4 regions of the Streptomyces sp. NPDC034037 genome follow, and region 3 is predicted to be linked to each of the others. Evidence: riboswitches for the same ligand, from Rfam matches in the RefSeq annotation. Region 3 holds a riboswitch; each other region holds the start of a gene.
What was found. A riboswitch is a leader RNA that binds a small molecule or an ion and turns the genes downstream of it on or off. The one in region 3 is predicted to bind cyclic di-AMP.
Positions count from the first base shown of each region.

Region 1: linked by a shared signal. The riboswitch ahead of ACZ516_RS21200 (M23 family metallopeptidase) and the one ahead of ACZ516_RS32265 (M23 family metallopeptidase) in region 3 are both predicted to bind cyclic di-AMP.
Region 2: linked by a shared signal. The riboswitch ahead of ACZ516_RS26740 (C40 family peptidase) and the one ahead of ACZ516_RS32265 (M23 family metallopeptidase) in region 3 are both predicted to bind cyclic di-AMP.
Region 4: linked by a shared signal. The riboswitch ahead of ACZ516_RS12450 (C40 family peptidase) and the one ahead of ACZ516_RS32265 (M23 family metallopeptidase) in region 3 are both predicted to bind cyclic di-AMP.

Region 1 covers NZ_JBVISC010000005.1:631,417-636,285, reverse strand. The annotation lists gene ACZ516_RS21205 (PrsW family glutamic-type intramembrane protease) at 1-1,146, shown strand, start outside; gene ACZ516_RS21200 (M23 family metallopeptidase) at 1,166-2,242, opposite strand; cyclic di-AMP (ydaO/yuaA leader) riboswitch at 2,253-2,400, opposite strand; gene ACZ516_RS21195 (PP2C family protein-serine/threonine phosphatase) at 2,603-3,763, opposite strand; tRNA gene ACZ516_RS21190 (tRNA-Met) at 3,920-3,993, opposite strand; gene ACZ516_RS21185 (chaplin) at 4,374-4,670, shown strand; gene ACZ516_RS21180 (hypothetical protein) at 4,832-4,869, shown strand, end outside.
Region 2 covers NZ_JBVISC010000008.1:105,694-110,562, reverse strand. The annotation lists gene ACZ516_RS26740 (C40 family peptidase) at 1-1,359, opposite strand; cyclic di-AMP (ydaO/yuaA leader) riboswitch at 1,368-1,523, opposite strand; gene pcrA (DNA helicase PcrA) at 1,824-4,313, shown strand; gene ACZ516_RS26730 (M23 family metallopeptidase) at 4,395-4,869, opposite strand, start outside.
Region 3 covers NZ_JBVISC010000013.1:117,664-122,532, reverse strand. The annotation lists gene ACZ516_RS32280 (Rrf2 family transcriptional regulator) at 1-304, opposite strand, end outside; gene ACZ516_RS32275 (SDR family NAD(P)-dependent oxidoreductase) at 429-1,178, shown strand; gene ACZ516_RS32270 (GntR family transcriptional regulator) at 1,466-2,152, opposite strand; gene ACZ516_RS32265 (M23 family metallopeptidase) at 2,342-3,145, opposite strand; cyclic di-AMP (ydaO/yuaA leader) riboswitch at 3,159-3,319, opposite strand; gene ACZ516_RS32260 (M16 family metallopeptidase) at 3,603-4,869, opposite strand, start outside.
Region 4 covers NZ_JBVISC010000003.1:404,447-409,315, reverse strand. The annotation lists gene ACZ516_RS12470 (helix-turn-helix domain-containing protein) at 1-530, opposite strand, end outside; gene ACZ516_RS12465 (ATP-binding protein) at 804-1,256, shown strand; gene ACZ516_RS12460 (LysR family transcriptional regulator) at 1,290-2,207, opposite strand; gene ACZ516_RS12455 (LysE family translocator) at 2,324-2,941, shown strand; gene ACZ516_RS12450 (C40 family peptidase) at 3,012-3,485, opposite strand; cyclic di-AMP (ydaO/yuaA leader) riboswitch at 3,489-3,656, opposite strand; gene ACZ516_RS12445 (hypothetical protein) at 4,008-4,322, opposite strand; gene ACZ516_RS12440 (ATP-dependent Clp protease proteolytic subunit) at 4,330-4,869, opposite strand, start outside.

The DNA of each region.
Region 1 (4,869 bases), on a different contig from region 3:
GCGCCGGGCCCCTGGCGCAATCTCCTGTTCGCCTTCGCATGGGGGGCCTGCGCGGCCGCGCTCATCGCGATCGTCGCGAACAGTTTCGCGATCCGCTGGATAGCCACCGCCACCGCGGACCCGCACAGCGCCGACACCCTCGGCGCCACGGTCATCGCCCCGATCGTGGAGGAGTCGGCCAAGGCGGCCGCCGTCCTGCTCGTCTTCCTGTTCCGCAGACGCGACTTCACCGGCGTCGTCGACGGCGTGGTGATCGCCGGGGTGACCGCGACCGGCTTCGCGTTCACCGAGAACATCCTCTACCTGGGCAACGCCTTCGTCACCGACCAGCTCAGCCGCGACAGCGGCCTGGCCTCCGTGACCGCCGCGACGTTCTTCGTGCGCGTGGTGATGTCGCCGTTCGCGCACCCGCTCTTCACGGTCCTCACCGGCATCGGCTTCGGCCTCGCCGCGTTCTTCGCCGAGCGCCAGCACGTGCGCCGCGTGCTGCTCCCGCTCACCGGGCTGCTGCTCGCGATGGGCGTGCACGCGCTGTGGAACGGCTCCGCGGTCTTCGGGCAGTACGGCTTCTTCACCGTGTACGCGCTGTTCATGCTGCCCTCCTTCGGCCTGGTGACCTGGCTGGCCATCTGGACCCGGCAGCGCGAACTGCGCCTGATCCGCGCCGAGCTGCCCGCCTACGCGGCGGCGGGCTGGCTCACCCCGCCCGAGCCGTACGCGCTCGGCTCGATGCGCGCCCGCGCGCTGGCCCGCGACTACGCCGCGTACACCTGGGGGAAGGCGGCGGCCCGCACGGTCGCCGAGTACGAGACGTACGCGACGTCGCTGGCGTTCCTGCGCCACCGGGGGCGCCGCGGCAGGGCCGGCGCCGACTTCGTCGTACGCGAGCGGGAGCTGCTCGAAGAGCTGTGGGAGCGCCGCGGGCCGGCCCGCCCCGCCCTGGCCTACGCGGCCCGCGCGACGGCGCCGGTCCTGTACCCCATGCCGATGCCCCTGGCCGTGGGGATGCCCTACGCCGGATACGGCCACCCGCCGCCCTACGGCGGTCCTGCCTACGGCCCCGCATACCGCGGCCCCGCGCCGGGCGGCTCCCCGTACGGCTACCCGGCGTACGGCTGTCCGCCGCACAACCCCTACCGCTCCTAAGCCCGGACTCAGGGGTTGCTCAGGGGTTGAGGCCCTTGCCCTGCAGCCAGGACAGCGGGTCGATGTTGGCCCCGCCGGCGGTGTGGACCTCCATGTGCAGGTGCGGACCGGTGACGTTGCCGGTCGCGCCGACCCGCCCGATGACATCGCCGGTGGCGACCTTCTGGCCGACGCTGACGTTGAGCGAGGACTGGTGGCAGTACCAGACCTCGGTGCCGTCGGGCAGCTCCAGGACCGTGCGGTAGCCGTACGCGCCCGCCCAGCCGGCCTCCTTGACGGTGCCGGTGTGCACGGCCTTGAGGGGGGTACCCGTCGGCGCGGCGAAGTCCAGACCGGTGTGGTGCCCGGAGGACCACATGGCGCCGGCGTCACCGAAGTGCGAGGTCAGGGTGTACGAGGAGGTGGGCAGCGCATAGCTCTTGGCGAGCTTGGCCCGGCGCTCGGCCAGGGCCTTGGCCTCCCGGGCCTCCCGCTCCTTCTTCTTCTGGGCGGCGGCCTTCGCGTCGGCCTCGCGCTCGGCCTCCCGCTGCTGGGCGGCGGCCTCGGCGGCGGCCTTCTCGGCGGCGCTCTCCTCGGCCGCCGTGCGCACGGCGTCGTCCGCCTGGGCCTGCTGGCTCTCCGCCTGCCGCATGATGCGGGCGCGCAACGCCTCGCCCGCGTCGGCGCCGCCCTGCCGGATGCCGGCGGTGCCGGCACCGGCGGTGGTGAGCGGCGTGGCGGCCGGGACGGCGTCGGAGCCCGCGGCGGCGGACGCGTCGTCGGCCAGCAGGGAGCCGATGCCGGGCAGCGACTCGGCCTTGGGCAGCGAGTCCGCGACGGTGCCCAGGTCGGGCATCGAGATGGTGACCGGCGGCTTGCCGTCCTGCGCGGTGGCGATGCCTCCCGCCCCGACGGCGGCGATGACGCCGACGCCCAGCACGGTGGAGCTGCGGGCGAGCCCGCCGCCGCCCTTCTTGTGCACACGGTGCCTGCCGCGGACGGGACGGACGGACTCCTCGGTGGGGTTCCATTCCTCCCAGGTCTCCTGGTCGTACCCACCGAAATCGTCGTCGTTCGGTATGTACACGGCTTGGGGGGCAGGCCGGTTGGACGCCACTGGGGCGCGCTCCTTTCCTTCCTTTCGCCTACCGGGTTAGCTGACGGGTTCGGAGCAGGAAGGTCTCCTACGAGCATCCGGCACGAGTGCGCGGCTGCCTGATTCACCCCAAGTTGGTGGTTCCCCGGCTCCCTTGCGGGATTAGGCGCGTGCGCACGGAGCCGTCTCTGGTGACGGCTGGGACGACCGCGCTGCGTTATCGAACGTTAATAGACAGGGGGCCCGTATTCCAAGCCGTTCCGATTGATCGTTAACGGCTTCGGCCCGTACTTGTCCGGACACGGACGCCCGGACCGGGGCGAGTTGACCCTCCGCCGCGTTGACAAGACGTCAGTTGGGCCGTGCGGCAACGCGCTTCGGTCACCCCGGGTCACCGTCGCGCTCGCGCCGGCCGTGGGTCGCGTCCGCGGTGGCGGGGCGCCGCACGGCGAGCAGCGCCATGTCGTCCGTGGCCGCGCCCCCGGTGTGCCGCCGCACCTCCTGCGTGAGCGTGGCCAGCAGCGCGTGCGGGCCCTCGCGACCGGGGAAGATCCGCCCGCCGAGCCGGGCCGCCGGGTCGTAGAAGACGCCCGCGGCGTCGCGCGCCTCCGACAGGCCGTCCGTGTAGAAGAGCAGCATCGCGCCGGGCGGGAACCTCGACTCGTCCGCCCGGTCCGGCCAGCCGCCCAGTTCGCCCATGCCGAGCGGCAGCGCGGGCTCGCTCGGGGAGAGCACGCACAGCCGCCCGTCGCCGCGCAGCAGCAGCGGCTCGGGATGCCCCCGGTTGACCAGTCGTACGCAGCCGTCGCTGAGCCGGATCTCCGCGAGGACGGCGGTGGTGAACCCCTCGAAGGCGTCCAGCCCGTCGCGCCGGGTGCCCTCCCGGGCGAGCGCCCGCTCCAGGCGCTGGGCCACCGCCTCCAGGGTGGCCTCCTGCTCGGCGGCCTCCCGGAAGGCACCGATGACCACGGCGACGGCGGCCACCGCGCCCATGCCCTTGCCGCGCACGTCGCCGACGATGAGCCGCACGCCGTGCGGGGTGTCCTGTACGGCGTACAGATCGCCGCCGATGAAGGCGTCCGCCTGCGCGGCCTCGTACCGCGCCGCGATGTCGAGCCCGCCGATACGGGGGTCCGGCTGCGGCAGCACGGCGCGCTGGGTGGCCTCGGCGATGGAGCGGGCGGTGGCGAGCCGGTCGTTGCCGCGGCGCACGACGCGGTTGGTGACGACGGCGAGGGCGGCGACGGTCATCACGGTCAGCAGTTCGGTGACGGCCTCGACATGGCTGTTCGCCGCGTTGCCGTAGTGCAGCACGATGACGGAGAGGGAGGCCGCGGCGCCGGTCAGGGCGGTGTTCAGGAGCGAGTAGAAGGGGGCGGCGATCAGCGGGGCGGCCGTGAAGAGCGGGGCCGCGGTGAAGTCGGGCGGGGTCGAGGCGTCGTACAGGACCCCGACGATCAGGAGCAGGACCGGCAGGGCCCGCACGAAGGCCCGCTCGTGCGCGGTGGCTCCGCTGCCGCCGGTACCTCCACGCTGCCCCACCGCTTGTCTCCCGCCGAGTCCGCGCCCATCACCGCGCTGCACCCAGGTTTCCCGCAGCGGGGCGGGGGTGCGAGCTGGTGTGGGCCGAGCGGGTCACGGGGGCGGAAAACACCGAGGGCCGGAAGCATCGAAATGCTTCCGGCCCTCGGCCTTCAGTAGCGGGGACAGGATTTGAACCTGCGACCTCTGGGTTATGAGCCCAGCGAGCTACCGAGCTGCTCCACCCCGCGTCGGTAAACACAACAGTACGCCATCCGGACGGATGAAGCGAACCGCTTCTCCGGGGGCCGGTGGGGCGGTCGGGGGTGGCGGGGTCGGCGGGCGGGGAGTCGGGGTCGCTGGCCGCCGGCTCGGCGTCCGGGGTATCGCGCCGGGCCCCGGGTGCGTCTCGGGCGTGCGGCGCGCCCCGGGCGTACGACCTGCACTTCCTGCCACACCGCGCTCCCAGGCGCACGACCTGAACGTCCTGCCACGGCTTGCTCCCGGGCGCACGCCCAGGCGTACGAATGGGCGATTCGTTTCCCCCTGCCGGGTCACCGGCCGAGCCCCTTCGCGCTGCGCCCGCGAGGCTCCGAGGTAAAGCAGCCCCCACCTCCGGAAGGCGGCACCCATGTCCACTCCTCCCCCGAGCCCGAACCCGAGCCCCAGGCACCGGAGCAAGCGCGGAGCCCTCGCCGTGGCCATGGCGCTCACCGCGCTCACCCTCGCCCTCGGTACCGCCCCGGCCACCGCCGACGACCCCGGGCCCGAGCCCCAAGCCGACGGAAAGGTCACCAACTCCCCCGGCCTCGCCACCGGCAACCTGGTGCAGGCCCCCGTGCACGCCACCGTGAACTTCTGCGGCAACACCATCTCGGTCGCCGGCGTCCTCAACCCCACCCCGAACAACGTCTGCGAACCGCAGTGACCTGAAGCGGCTCGTACCTCTGGCGTAGAAGGGGCGCGGCCGCGCTCCTCGGCTCCGGGATCTACGCCGCACGAGCGACGCGGGCGGCGGCCCGGACCACGGCGGAGGCGACGCGCGCCCAGGCGCAGGCCGCCGCCGAACCCGCGCAGCGGCAGGCCGGCTTGGCGTCCTTCCGGGAGATCCGGGACGAGATGAAGGC
Region 2 (4,869 bases), on a different contig from region 3:
TTACACCGGGCGCACCACGCTGTGGAGGGGCATGTAGTGGATCGACTCGACGCGGACATTCGTGCCCGGCCTCGGGGCGTGGATCATCTTGCCGTCGCCGATGTAGATCCCCACGTGACTGAGGTCGTCGTAGAAGAACACCAGGTCACCCGGCTCGGCGTCGGCGGTCCGCACGGTCGTGCCGGCCTTCGCCTGGTCCCACGTGGTGCGCGGCAGGGAGATCCCCGCGGCTTTCCACGCGTCCTGGGTGAGCCCGGAGCAGTCGTAGGAGTCCGGTCCCGTGGCGCCCCAGACGTACGGCTTCCCGAGCTGGGCCCGCGCGAAAGCGACGACCTTCGCGGCCTTGGTGGAGTAACCGCTGTCCGTGCTCCCCGAGCCGGAACCCGACCCGGGAGTCGACCCGGGACCCGACCCGGCTCCGGTCCCTGAGTCGCCGCCCTGGCCCGCTCCCGTCCCCCCGGCCTGCCCGCTCCCGTGCCCCTGCCGCTGCCGCTGCCGCTGCCCCTGGCCCTGCCGCTGCGCCTGGCCCCGATCCGTCTCCTTCCGCGCGGCCTCTTCCGCCTTGCGCTTGCGCGCCGCCTCGGCGGCCTGTTCGCGCGACAGCTCCACGGCCTCGCGCGCAGCCTCCCGCTCCCGCTTCCGCTCGGCCGCCGCGAGCCGCGCCTTCTCCTCGGCGGTCAGCTCCGAGAGCAACTCGCGCGCCTCGCCCAGCTTCTTCTGGACGGTCCGCTTGCTCGTCCTGAGGCCGTCGCGGGAGTCGCGCAGCGTCTCCAGGCTCCGCGCCGCCCTCGCGCGTTGTTTCGTCGCCGACGCCTGCTGCGCCTGGTAGTCGTCCACGGCCTTCTTCTGCCGCGCGGTCAGCCGGCCCGCCAGGTGGTTCTGGTCGAAGTAACCCTGGGGGTCGTCGGCCAGCATCATCGCGGCCGTATGGGAGGCGGCGCCGGTGCGGTACTGCGCGGTGGCGTAGGAGCCGAGCTTTTGACGTGCCTCGTTCAGCTTGTCCGCGCGCTGGGCCACGTCGTCGAGCAGGCGGCCGGTCTTCCTGCGCTGCTTGTCCGTCTTCTCCTTGGCCGAGTTGTACTTCTGGGTGGCCACGCCCGCCTGGTGGTAGAGGTCGTCGACCTTCTTCCGCACCTCTTCGAGGCTGGGTCCTTCGAGCTTCCGCACCTCTTCGAGGCCGGGCCCTTCGAGGCCGGGCCCTTCGAGGCCGGGCCTCGTCGGCTCGGGGGAGGGGGCTGCCTGCGCGCTCTGCGACAGGAGGGCCACGGAGGTCAGGGCGGCCGTCGTGATGCCGACGGCCGGGGCGGTGCGGGGCCGGGGTGCGGTCGGCCGGGTCCGTGGCTTGCGGTGCGACGCCAAGGGAGGCGACTCCTTCCGTAGACCGCCTACCGGGTTAGCTGTCGGGTTCGGGCGGGTGCTCCGGAAGGTTGCCCTACGGTCCCGTACTGCGTACGGGACCGATTCACCCCAGGTTTTCGGTGGGTCCCCGGCTCCGAACGCGTCGGACTCGGCGGAGGCCACCCGCTCCCGGCGAGGTTCGCCGGCGGGGGACGAGCGGCCCGCGCAGCACGCTAGCCAAGTCGTGAGGCAGGTGTGAAGGTTGATGTGCGATATGCCCGATACATTTCCGTGACTTCACGAGGGTCTTGACGCGGGCATGGCGTGGGCATGACGCGGGACCGCCGGGGCGCTGCGGAGCGTGATCGTTCGCGGGCGGGGCGTAGAAGAAGGGGAGCCGGTCACCGGATGTGAGCGGACGGCGGATGTGAGGTGGTCGGAACCCGGGGCGGATTGTCAGTGGGGCCGCCTAGACTCGGGAGGCGATGAGCAGCCTCTTTGATGACAGCTTCCTGGCGGACCTGCAGCCTTCCCGGGCCGCGGACGAAGAGCCCCCGCCGCCGCCCGAGGACAGCGCTCCGGAACCGGTTCCGGACGACTTGTTCAGCGGGAAGTTCGATGTGCCCATGACCCGGGACACGCACTACCGCGACGGTGCCCCGCGCCCGGTCATCGACCCGGCGACGCTCCTGGAGGGGCTGAACGAGAACCAGCGCGCGGCCGTCGTGCACGCGGGCTCCCCGCTGCTCATCGTCGCCGGCGCCGGCTCCGGCAAGACCCGCGTGCTGACCCACCGCATCGCGTACCTCCTCGCCGAGCGCGGTGTGCACCCCGGCCAGATCCTCGCGATCACCTTCACGAACAAGGCCGCGGGCGAGATGAAGGAGCGCGTCGAGCAGCTCGTGGGCCCCCGGGCCAACGCGATGTGGGTGTCGACCTTCCACAGCGCCTGCGTCCGCATCCTGCGCCGCGAGTACAAGAAGCTGGGCTTCACGTCCTCCTTCTCGATCTACGACGCCGCCGACTCCAAGCGCCTGATGGCCCTGGTCTGCCGCGATCTCGACCTGGACCCCAAGAAGTTCCCGCCGAAGTCCTTCAGCGCCAAGATCTCGAACCTGAAGAACGAGCTGATCGACGAGGAGGACTTCGCGGCGCAGGCGGCCGACGGCTTCGAGAAGACCCTCGCCCAGGCCTACGCCATGTACCAGTCACGCCTGCGCGAGGCGAACGCGCTGGACTTTGACGACCTGATCATGACGACGGTCCACCTCCTGCGCGCCTTCCCGGACGTCGCCGAGCACTACCGCCGCCGCTTCCGGCACGTCATGGTCGACGAGTACCAGGACACGAACCACGCGCAGTACGCGCTGGTGCGCGAGCTGGTCGGCCCCTCCGGGGGCGAGGGCGACGACCCCGCGGAGCTGTGCGTGGTGGGTGACGCGGACCAGTCGATCTACGCCTTCCGCGGTGCCACCATCCGCAACATCCTCCAGTTCGAGGAGGACTACACCGACGCGACGACGATCCTCCTGGAGCAGAACTACCGCTCCACGCAGACGATCCTGACCGCCGCCAACGCCGTCATCGAGCGGAACGAGAGCCGCCGCCCGAAGAACCTGTGGACCAACCAGGGCGCGGGCGCCCGCATCACCGGCTATGTCGCCGACACCGAGCACGACGAGGCGCAGTTCGTCGCCGACGAGATCGACCGGCTCACGGACGCGGGCGACGCGAAGGCCGGCGACGTCGCGATCTTCTACCGGACGAACGCCCAGTCCCGTGTCTTCGAAGAGATCTTCATCCGTGTCGGCCTGCCCTACAAGGTCGTCGGCGGCGTCCGCTTCTACGAGCGCAAGGAGGTCCGCGATGTGCTGGCCTACCTGCGCGTTCTCGCCAACCCCGAGGACGCGGTCCCGCTGCGGCGCATCCTCAACGTCCCCAAGAGGGGCATCGGCGACCGCGCCGAGGCGATGATCGACGCCCTCTCGCAGCGCGAGAAGATCTCCTTCCCGCAGGCACTGCGCCGCGTCGACGAGGCGTACGGGATGGCGGGCCGCTCCACCAACGCCGTCAAGCGGTTCAACGCGCTCATGGAGGACCTGCGGACCATCGTCGAGTCCGGCGCGGGCCCCGCCGTCGTCCTGGAGGCCGTGCTCGAACGGACCGGCTACCTCGCCGAGCTGCAGGCGTCGACCGACCCGCAGGACGAGACCCGCATCGAGAACCTCCAGGAACTCGCCGCCGTCGCACTCGAATTCGAGCAGGAGAACGCGCAAGGGAACGCGCGGCCGGAAGGCGAGGAGGGGGCCGCCGCTCCGGCGGGCACGCTCTCCGACTTCCTGGAGCGCGTCGCGCTCGTGGCCGACTCCGACCAGATTCCGGATGAGGAGGACGACGGCTCCGGAGTCATCACGCTCATGACGCTGCACACCGCCAAGGGCCTGGAGTTCCCCGTGGTGTTCCTGACCGGCATGGAGGACGGCGTCTTCCCGCACATGCGCTCCCTCGGGCAGGTCAAGGAGCTGGAGGAAGAGCGCCGCCTCGCCTACGTGGGCATCACGCGCGCGCGGGAGCGGCTCTACCTGACCCGGTCCTCGATGCGCAGCGCCTGGGGCCAGCCCTCCTACAACCCGCCGTCCCGCTTCCTCGAAGAGATTCCGGACACGCATCTGGACTGGAAGCGGAAGGGCTCCGTCGGCCCCCTCGCGTCCTCCGGTCCCGCCGGTGGCATCGCCTCGTCGCTGTCCTCCTCGCGTTCGCGCACGGGCGGCGCGCAGGGCTTCGCGACCCGCCGCGCCTCGGAGAAGCCGGTGGTCTCGCTGGCGGTCGGGGACCGGGTGACGCACGACCAGTTCGGCCTGGGGACCGTGGTCGGGGTGAAGGGCACGGGGGCGAACGCCGAGGCGACGGTGGACTTCGGTGAGCCCAAGCCGAAGCGGCTCCTGCTGCGGTACGCGCCGGTCGAGAAGCTGTAACGCCGGGGGCGGGAGCCCGATGGGCCGCGCCTTCGCCGGCGGCGGCCCATCGGCGAGCCGCGCCCGGCGGGGCGGCCCCGGTTACGTCGGGTCGAGGCCGTGGCTGCGCAGCCACGGCAGCGGGTCGATCGCCGAGCCGTGGCTGGGGCGCACCTCGAAGTGCAGGTGCGGGCCCGTGGAGTTGCCGGAGTTCCCGGAGAAGGCGATGGTCTCGCCGGCCTTCACGGGACCGCTGGAGATCTTGTGCTGGGAGAGGTGGCAGTACCACGTCTCCGTGCCGTCCTTGGCGGTCACGATCGCCATGTTGCCGTAGGCGCTGTTCCACTTCGTGGTCACGGTGCCGTCGGTCGCGGCGAAGACCTCTGTGCCGTACGAGACCGGGAAGTCGATGCCGGAGTGCGCCGACATCCAGTTGACGCCCGCCTGTCCGTACTGCGCGCTCAGGCCGTGCTGCTTGACCGGCAGGACGAACTTGGGGCGCATGCGCTCCTTGCGCGCCGCCTCCGCCGCCGCCTGCTTCTGCGCGGCCACTTTCTGGGCCTTGAGGTCGATGCGC
Region 3 (4,869 bases):
ATCCCTGGTCCGGGGTGGTGCGGTGCATTGCGAACAGCGGGCCGGGTTCCACTGCCTCGTACACGTCGAGCAGGGTCATCGACTCCAGCTCGCGCGCCAGCGACCAGCCCGCGCCCACGCCCCGCCGGGACTCCACGAGCCCGGCCCCGCGCAGCTCGCCGAGCAGCCGTCTGATCACCACCGGATTGGTCTTCGCGCTGGTCGCGATCTGCTCGGAGGTCGCGACCTCATGGCCCTGGCGCTGGTAGAGGCCGATCCAGACCAGCGCGTGGGCGGCGATGGTCAGCCTGCTGTTGGCGCTCATGGACTCCTCCTCTCGGTCGCGACGCTCCATGTTACCCGCAGTCGTAACAGTGAAGGTTGCAACAGCCTGTCGTAACAATTAACGTTGCGACTGCCGGGAAGGGTCAATCAACGAGGTGAGAAGAATGAGCAAACCACTCACGGGCAAAGTCGCCCTGGTCACCGGGGGGTCGCGCGGACTGGGAGCCGCGACCGTACGACTGTTGGCCGAGCAGGGCGCCGACGTCGCCTTCACCTACGTCAGCTCCGAGAAACGGGCGCAGGCCGTCGTCGACGAGGTGCACGCCAAGGGAGCCAAGGCCGTCGCCTTCCAGTCCGACCAGGCGGACACGAGCCGGGCGCCAGCGCTGATCGACGACGTGATCGCGCACTTCGGCGGCCTGGACATCCTCGTCAACAACGCGGCGATCTCCGTGGCCGGCACGGTGGACGACCCCGATGCCGACACCACCGCACTGGACCGGATGCACGCCACCAACTACCTCGGCGTGATCGCCGTCATCCGGGCCGCCTCCCGAGTGCTGCGTACGGGCGGTCGCATCATCACGGTGAGTTCCGGACTGGGCTCCCGGGTCGGCGCCCCCGGCCTTGCCGACTACGCGGCGACCAAGTCCGGGATCGAGAGGTACACCATGGGCGTCGCACGCGACCTCGGGCCCCGGAACATCACGGCCAACGTCGTGGAGGCCGGACTGATGGAGGGCGGCATGCAACCGCCGGACCCCGAGACCCTCAAGGCCCTGGTCAGCTCGCTGTCCCTGCAACGCATGGGGCACCCCGACGAAATCGCCGCGGCGATCGCCTTCCTGGCGAGCCCCGCCGCGTCGTACGTCACGGGCGCAGTGCTGGACGCCCACGGCGGCTACAACGCCTGAACCCGAACCCCTGCCCCGCGCCCCGAAGGACACCGCGCCTTCGGGGCGCGCACCACCAACGACCCGCGTATGCGTGGACACGCCCAAGAAGCCCGGTTCGTAATCGTGTGACGAGCTCTTAAAGGAAATCCGGCGCGGTTCGGTGTGATCCGGCGCGTGCGGCGCGTGCCCCGCGTTCCAAAATTCACGCAGAATTGATGTCCCCGAATAGCGCCGCCCCGAGTAGATGTCCCCGAATAGCGCCGCCCCGAGTAAAGGCGCCCTACGACTTGTATACGGCACGCGCGTTAATTCCGAAGGCTCACCGTGTTGACGGGATGTTGCGGCTCCCTCACACGGCCCGCGCTCGCCGAACGGCGCAATCGGTGCGCGCCCGCGGTCCGCTCCATGTGGTCGCAGGTGAGCGCCCTGGCCCGCTCGCCGTCCCCGCGGCCCACCGCGTCCACGATCGCCGCGCGCTGCGCCCACGCGTCGAACGGCGCCGCCGGCGGCTCCACCACGTACATCCAGGCGATCTTGTGCCGGAGCTGGGCGAGCAGCGCGATGAGGCCGGGGCTGACGGAGGCCTGGGCGAGCGTCTCGTGGAACCAGCCGCTCAGTGACCGCAGATCCTCCCCTTGCCCCCGCCGCGCGCGCTCCTGGCCGAGCCTGACGAGGCCGCGCAGGACCTTGAGGTGCGCCTCGGTGCGGCGCCGGGCCGCGCGGGCGGCCGCGAGCGGTTCGAGCAGCATGCGCAGTTCCAGGAGGTCGGCCGCCTCCTGCTCCGTGGGCTCGGCGACGCAGGCGCCAGCGTGTCGGCGCGTGACGACGAACCCCTCGGCCTCCAGGGTGCGCAGTGCCTCGCGCACCGGAACGCGCGAGACGCCGTAGCGGCGGGCCAGAAGCTCCTCGGTGAGCCGGCCGCCCCTTTCATGGACACCGGAGACAATGTCGTCCCGGATGGCCGTGCACACCGAATGCGCGGGAATACGCATGACCGGACCTCCGCCTTAATCCCCGCGAAACGCGGTCGACCGACGCTCGTTCGGCAACTCTATTGCAGAGTGCCGGAATTACCGACGGCGGGCCGCAATCCATGGATATCTTTTGGCCAAGCGCGGAAGGACCGGAAAAGCGCGAAGGCCCCGGCTCGCAGGAGCCGGGGCCTTCGGTGTGCCGGGAGGTCAGACGTTGACGCCGTGCGAGCGCAGGTACGCCACGGGGTCGATGTCCGAGCCGTACTCGGGGCCGGTGCGGGCCTCGAAGTGGAGGTGCGGGCCACTGGAGTTGCCGGTGGAGCCCGAGAGGCCTATCTGCTGGCCCGGGGTGACCGTCTGACCGACGGTGACACCGAGCGAGGACATGTGGCCGTACTGGGTGTACGTGCCGTCGTTCATCTTGATGACGACGTTGTTGCCGTACGCGCCGCCCCAGCCGGCCTCGACGACGGTGCCCGCGCCGACCGCGTGGACCGGGGTGCCGGAAGCGGCGTGGAAGTCGACGCCGGTGTGGCTGCCGGAGGACCACATGGCGCCACCGGTCTGGTAGCCCGTGGAGACGTACGAGCCGGAGATCGGGGAGACGTAGGCGTTCAGGCGCTTGCGCTCGGCCGCGCGGGCGGCGCGCTCCTTGGCCTCGCGCTCCTCCTTGGCCTTCACCTTGGCCTCGGCCTCGGCCTTGCGCTTGTCCTCGGCGGCCTTCTTCTTGGCGGCCGCTTCGGCCAGCTTGGCGGCGGCGGCGTCCTCGGCCGCCTGGCGCTGCGCGGCGGCCTGGGCGTCGATGGTCTCGGCGAGCGAACCGCCCACGGAGATCGCCTGGGTGAGGCCGGTGTGCTCCACGGCCCCTTCGTCGACGGCGGCGAGCGCCGGAGCGGCCATGCCGCCGATGACGCCGGTGGTGGTCAGCGCGGCGACGCCCGCGACGTTCGCGGTCGTGCGGGTGAGGCGGCTGGGACGACGGTGCTTCCCGGTGGCACGGGTGAACGCCATGAAGCGGCTGATCCTTTCCTTCCTTCTCGCCTACCGGGTTAGCTGACGGGTTCGGAGCAGGAAGGTCTCCTACGAGCCCCTCACCTGACGGCAAGGTGCCCGATTCACCCCAAGGGACTGTGGGTCCCCGGCTCCCCTGGCTCGCGCCGTACGGGGACTCGGCGATGACTGCCCGGTGCCGCGGGTGCGACGTGGTGTGTGACGGACAGCCGGATCGAAGCTAAGCGCCCCCTCTTTCAATCGACAAACGGATCGACACTTTTGTTGCGCACGCCACACGGCAGACGGGCAACCGCCACACAAAGGCGGACATATGAGGCCCCGGCGACCGAACCGGTCACCGGGGCCTCGAAACGCGCTGATTCCCGCTCAGCCGCGGCTCACATTCGGCCACAACCTCTGGTCAGCCACAGCCTCTGGTTCAGCCGCAACCTCTCGTTCAGCCGCAACCTGTCGTTCAGCCGCTGACCACGCTCACCTCGCCGATGCCGAGCGCCCTGACGGGCTCCTCGATCTGCGCGGCGTCGCCGACGAGGATCGTCACCAGGTGGTCCTCAGGGAAGGCGCTCACGACGGCCGCGGTGGCCTCCACGGTGCCGGTGGCGGCCAACCGCCGGTACAGCTGTGCCTGGAAGTCGTCCGGCAGGTTCTGCTCGACCTGGTCGGCGAGCGTCGCGGCGACGGAGGCGGCCATCTCGTACTTGAGCGGGGCCACACCCACGAGGTTCTGCACCGCCACGTCGCGCTCCGCGTCCGTCAGGCCCTCCGCGGCGAGCGTGCGCAGGACCTTCCACAGGTCGTCGAGCGCGGGGCCCGTGGAGGCGGTGTCGACCGATCCGCTGATGGCGAGCATCGCGGCGCCCGTGCCGTCCGGAGCGGACCGCAGGACCTGGCTGAACGCCCGCACTCCGTAGGTGTATCCCTTCTCCTCGCGCAGGACGCGGTCCAGCCGGGAGGTGAGGGTGCCGCCGAGGCAGTAGGTGCCGAGGACCTGGGCCGGCCAGACCCGGTCGTGCCGGTCCGGGCCGATGCGGCCGATCAGGAGCTGCGTCTGGACGGCTCCGGGGCGGTCCACGATGACGACGCGGCCCGTGTCGTCGGCGGTGATCGGAAGGCTGGGGCGGGGCTCCGCCGTGCCGCCCGTCCAGGTGCCGACGGTGTCCGCGAGCACGGCGTCCAGATCGGTGCCCGTGAGGTCGCCGACGATCACCAGGGTGGCCGTCGCGGGGCGGACGTGCTTCTCGTAGAAGGCGCGTACGGCCGCCGAGTCGATGGCGCTGACCGTCTCCTCGGTGCCCTGGCGGGGCCGGGACATGCGCGTGCCGGCCGGGAAGAGCTGCCGGGAGAGTTCCTTGGCGGCGCGGCGCGCCGGGTTGGCGGCCTCGTGCGGGATCTCGTCCAGGCGGTTGCGCACGAGGCGCTCGATCTCGCTGTCCGCGAAGGCGGGGGCGCGCAGGGCGTCCGAGAGCAGGCCGAGCGCCTTCGGGAGGCGGGAGACCGGGACTTCGAGGGAGACCCGGACGCCGGGGTGGTCGGCGTGCGCGTCCATCGTGCCACCGCAGCGGTCGAGCTCGGCGGCGAACTCCTCGGCGGAGTGCTTGTCGGTGCCTTCGTTGAAGGCCCTCGCCATGATCGTGGCGACGCCGTCGAGCCCCTCGGGCTCGGCGTCCAGGGGCGCCTCCAGGTGCACCTCCACGGCGACGACCTGCTGGCCGGGGCGGTCA
Region 4 (4,869 bases), on a different contig from region 3:
TCCATGATCGCGCTCAGGCGCAGCGGCGGCTGGGCGCGCAGCACCTCCTGACGGGTCAGGCGCACCTCCACCAGAGCGTCGACCTGCGGCTCGGAGAGCTTGCCGAGTGCGGCCCGGGTCACCGCGCGCGCGTACGCGGGGGTCTGCAGCAGCCCGGGCACCACGGAGGTCTCCAGCGTGCGCACCCAGCCCGCCTGGGCCTCGAGGCTGATGAAGTCGCGGTAGGCCGCCGGCAGCAGGTCACGATAGGCCCGCCACCAGTGGTGACGTCCGGCCGTGCCCTGGTCGTCGGTCCCGGCCAGCGCCACGAGCAGCTCGCACAGACGGCGGTCCGCCACCTCGTAGGCCTCCAGCAGGAGGCGCACGTCCCCGGCCTTCACACCGCTGCGGCCCGTCTCGATCCGGCTCACCTTCGACTGGTGCCAGCCGACCTTGGCGGCGGCCTGGCTGCTGGTCAGTCCCGCGGCGGCGCGCAGTGTACGCAGTTCGGCGCCGAGCCGGCGGCGGCGCACCGCGGGGCCGTACTGCATGTCCGTCTCCTTCGGGACCGGGCCGTCGGATTCCCGGCGGCGGAGCGGGGGACAGGGGCGACAGTAGAGGAAGCACGGTCCCGGCGGCCAAATACGGTCGGCCGTAGCAGAGTTCACCGCTTCGAGCGACAGATATATGCACATCTCGGTGGATCGCCACCCGGGACCGGTCAAGGAGTGGGAGGCTGGCGCGAAGCACCGGTCCGGGGCCGTCCTCGAGTCATCCGCTCCGAGTCGTAGGACCGACCCCGGTGGGAAAGGGACAGCGTCGCCATGGCAGACCATCAGGAAGCATCCGTCACTCTGCCGAGCGATCCCGCCTCGGTCTCCGCCGCCCGCACCTACGTGGCGAAGGTCCTCACGGAATGGGGCCTGCCGGAGGGTGCCGAGGTGGGGGACACCATCAGGCTCATCGTCTCCGAACTCGCCACCAACGCCGTGCAGCACACCCTCGGCCAGTCGCCGACCTTCACCGTGGACGTCCGGCTCGACCGGGACGAGCAGCTGCGGATCGGTGTCACCGACAGCCATCCGCGCCATCCGCGGCGGCTGCCCGCGGCCGTCCAGCAGGACAACGGCCGGGGCATGGTCATCATTCGCTGGCTGACCGCCGAGTGCGGCGGCAGGCTCTCGGTCAGCCCCACCGAGGAGGGCGGCAAGACCGTGTGGATCGCCCTGCCCTGGACCCTCCCCGCCCAGCACCGGCACCGCGACGCGGCGCACTGAGCGCGCGAGCCGGCCCGACGCCGCGCGAAGGACTCAGCCCGTGCCCGCCGACCGCCCGAAGGCGCCCCGCAGCAGCGCCCGGAAGGAGTCCGCCGCGGCGTTCGACTCGTCGGCCCGGTGGACGACGGAGATGGTCCGCCGCAGATCACCCGGGTCGAGCAGCCGCATGCCGACGGGCGTCGCGGCGGTGCGCGCCACCATCTCCGGCACCACGGCCACCCCGAGCCCCGCGCTGACCAGGGCGCAGACCAGGGCGTAGCCCGGCGTCCCGACCACCACGGCGGGCGTCGCCCCGGCCCGGGCGAGGGCCCGCTCCACGGCCCGTCGCGGCGGATGGTCGGGGGCCATGCTGATCAACGGCTGCCCGGCCAGTGCCGACGGCGGCAGGCGGGACGTGCCGCTCGTCAGGGCGTGCCCCGGCTGGGTCACCAGGACCAGCTCCTCCACGAGCACCGGCTCGGCCGACACGGCGGCGGGCAGCGGCACCGGGTCGGCGGGCTCGTACGCGTGGGTGAGGGCCAGATCGACCTCACCCGACGCGACCGCCTCGACGCCGGAGGGCGGTTCGTGCGCCGTCACCGTCAGTTCCACCGCCGGGTGGGCCCTGCGGAAGGCAGTCAGGACCGGCGGCAGCAGATGGATGCCCGCCGTCTGGAAGGTGCCCACGCGCAGCCGCCCGCCGGACAGCCCGGCGAGCCGGGCCAGTTCGTGCCGGGCCCGCTCCAACTCGTCGAGCACCCGTCGGGCGTGCCCCACCAGCAGCTCGCCGGCGCCGGTCAGCCGGGCCCCGCGGTGATGGCGTACGAGCAGCGCGCTGCCCGTCTCCCGCTCCAGCTTGGCCAGCTGCTGGGAGAGCGCGGGCACGGTGTAGCCGAGGCGCTCGGCGGCCCGGGTGATCGAACCCGCCTCGGAGACCGCGACGAGCGCGGCGAGTCGCGTGGGGTCGTACACGGGACACCCTCTCTGCGCCGCGCGTCGAACGCGCCCACGGGGTAAACGTCTGCTTAAGGCAGATCCAGGATATTGCACATACCCGTTGAAGGCCCGCGCACGGCAGGCTGGCCGGCATGGACGCACAACTGGTCGCCTTCACGGGAGTCGCCGCGGGCATGGTCGCCGTGCCGGGTGCCGACTTCACCGTCGTCGTACGCAATGCCCTCGTCTCGCGGCGTACGGGGGTGGCCTGCGCGATGGGGGTCGCCGCGGGCCTCTTGGTGCACACGGCGCTTGCGGTCACGGGCGTGGCGGCGGTGCTCGCAGCGGCGCCCGCGCTCTTCAGGGCGCTCCAGCTCATCGGCGCCTGCTACGTGCTGTACCTCGCCGCGCGCGCCCTGCGGTCGGCCTTGCGGGCGCGCATCGGGGTGGGCGACGAGCCGGTGGTGCGGGGCGGTGGTCTGCGCGAGGGGTTCCTCACCAACGCGCTGAACCCGAAGGCGGCCATCACCTTCCTGAGCGTGCTGCCGCAGTTCGTGCCCGACGGAAGTCCGGTGCTGCCGAGAACGCTGCTGCTCGGGGCCGTCGTCGTGGTGTTCGCCCTGCTGTGGTTCCCCGTCGTGGCGCTCCTGGTGGACCGGCTCGGCCCGTGGCTGCGCAGGCCGCGGGTCTCCCGTGCGGTCGAGGGCGTCACCGGCGCCGCTCTCGGCGCCCTGGGGCTCGTGCTCCTCCTCGAACCGCTCCTCGCGTGAGGACCGCGGCGTGCGCACCGAGCACCGGGGGAGTGCTCGGGGCGCGTGCGGACGTGCCGGCCGGGTGAGGTCAGCGCACCCGGCCGTACCAGACGCTGCCGGACCAGATCTTCTCCAGGCGCACCACGGCCCCCTTCTTCGGCGCGTGCCAGATACGGCCGTTACCGGCGTAGATCCCGACGTGGTAGACGTTGCGGCCCGAGTGGAAGAACACGAGGTCGCCCCGCGTGCGCTGGGACTTCGCGATGTGCCGGGTCTTGTTGTACTGCGCGGCGGCGGTGCGCGGCAGCTTCTTGCCCGTGCGCTTGAACGAGTACAGCGTCAGGCCCGAGCAGTCGAACCGGTGCGGCCCCACGGCCCCGTAGCTGTACGGGGCGCCCTTCTTGGACGCCGCGATCTTGAGCGCCTTCGTCCCATGAGTGGCGGCCTCGGCCTCGGATGTGAGCCCAGGGGCCACGACGGTGCCGCCCACGACGGCGAGCGTGAGAGCCGAAGCGGCTCCCGCCCGACTGAGCAGCGGCGGAACGTGATTCAGCGCGGTCATGCGTAACCCTTCGTCAGCCGCCTGTGAAGGATGACCTGTCGGGTTCGGGCAGGCGAAGATGCCCGGCCGCGTCGTGCTCTGCGGCTTCACCCCAAGGGCGTCGTCCGGACCTTCCGGACGGGCCCGCCATGCTTGGGTCCTCCACTCCTGCCGGTGCACCGATGTCGACCGGTCATCCGGGCGGCGGCAGGACTCGGCGTCCGCCCGGATCGCCCCGCCGCTGTGGCGGGGGCTTGTCGTCGGAAGGGATCTTGACCCGAAAAGGGTTCGAAAACCGAGCCGAAACGGTGTTTTGTGAACCTACTCACGACTGACCTGTTCGAGTGGACACGGTGAAAATCACCCCCTGGCCGCCGGGTCCGAGGACGGTTCGACCAGCAGCGGAAGGGTTCATTCCGCCCTCTTGGCGCGCGTCGGGCGCAACTCCCGACCGCACGACAAAGGACGCCCGCGTACGCCGACCGGGGTAGCCCGTCTGGTCCGTTTCGAAAGGGAGCGGGACGCTCCGAAGAGCGGAAGGGCTCATTCGCCCTGACGCGGGGCCGGCGGCAGGCCCACTCGGCCGGCCCGCCGCTCGCCGTCGAGGACGCGTAACGCCTGGGCGAGCGTGGCGGCGTGCACCTCGCTCTCCCCGCGCTGGTGCATGAGCGTCAGCGCCTCCAGCAGAGCGTTCGCCCGGCCGACCAGCGCCTGGGCGGCGCGCAGCCCGCCGTAGGTGTGTTCCGCGCGGGCGGGATTGATCTTGCCGAGCAGGTCGACGACTTCGAGGTAACGGTCGACCAGGTCCGCCTCGGCCCGGGTCAGTGCGGGCAGCGGGGGGAGTTCGGGGGGAAGCATCCTCGGATCACCTCGCGTCGCGCGCGGCGAGCGAGGACTTGCGGGACGGGATGATCCGGTCCACGAGTCCGTACTCCACTGCGGCCGGGGCGTCGAGGATCTTGTCCCGCTCGATGTCCGCGGCGATCCGCTCCTTGCTCTGTCCCGTGTGCCGCGCCAGCAGGTCCTCGAGGAGCTCCCGGGTGCGCAGCATCTCGTCGGCCTGGATCACCAGATCGCTGGCCTGGCCCCGCACCGGCTCCGTCATGGCGGGCTGGCGGATCAGCAATCGCGCCCCCGGCAGCATGTACCGCTTGCCGGGCGTGCCCGCCGCCAGGAGTACGGCGGCGGCTGAGGAGGCCTGCCCCAGACAGGTGGTCTCCACGTCGCAGGTGACGAACTGCATCGTGTCGTAGATCGCGGTCATCGCGGTCAGCGAGCCGCCCGGGGAGTTGATGTACAGCGAGATGTCACGGTCCGGCGCCACGTGTTCCAGGTGCATGAACTGCGCCATGACGTCGTTCGCCGAGGTGTCGTCCACGGGAGTGCCGAGGAAGACGATGCGCTC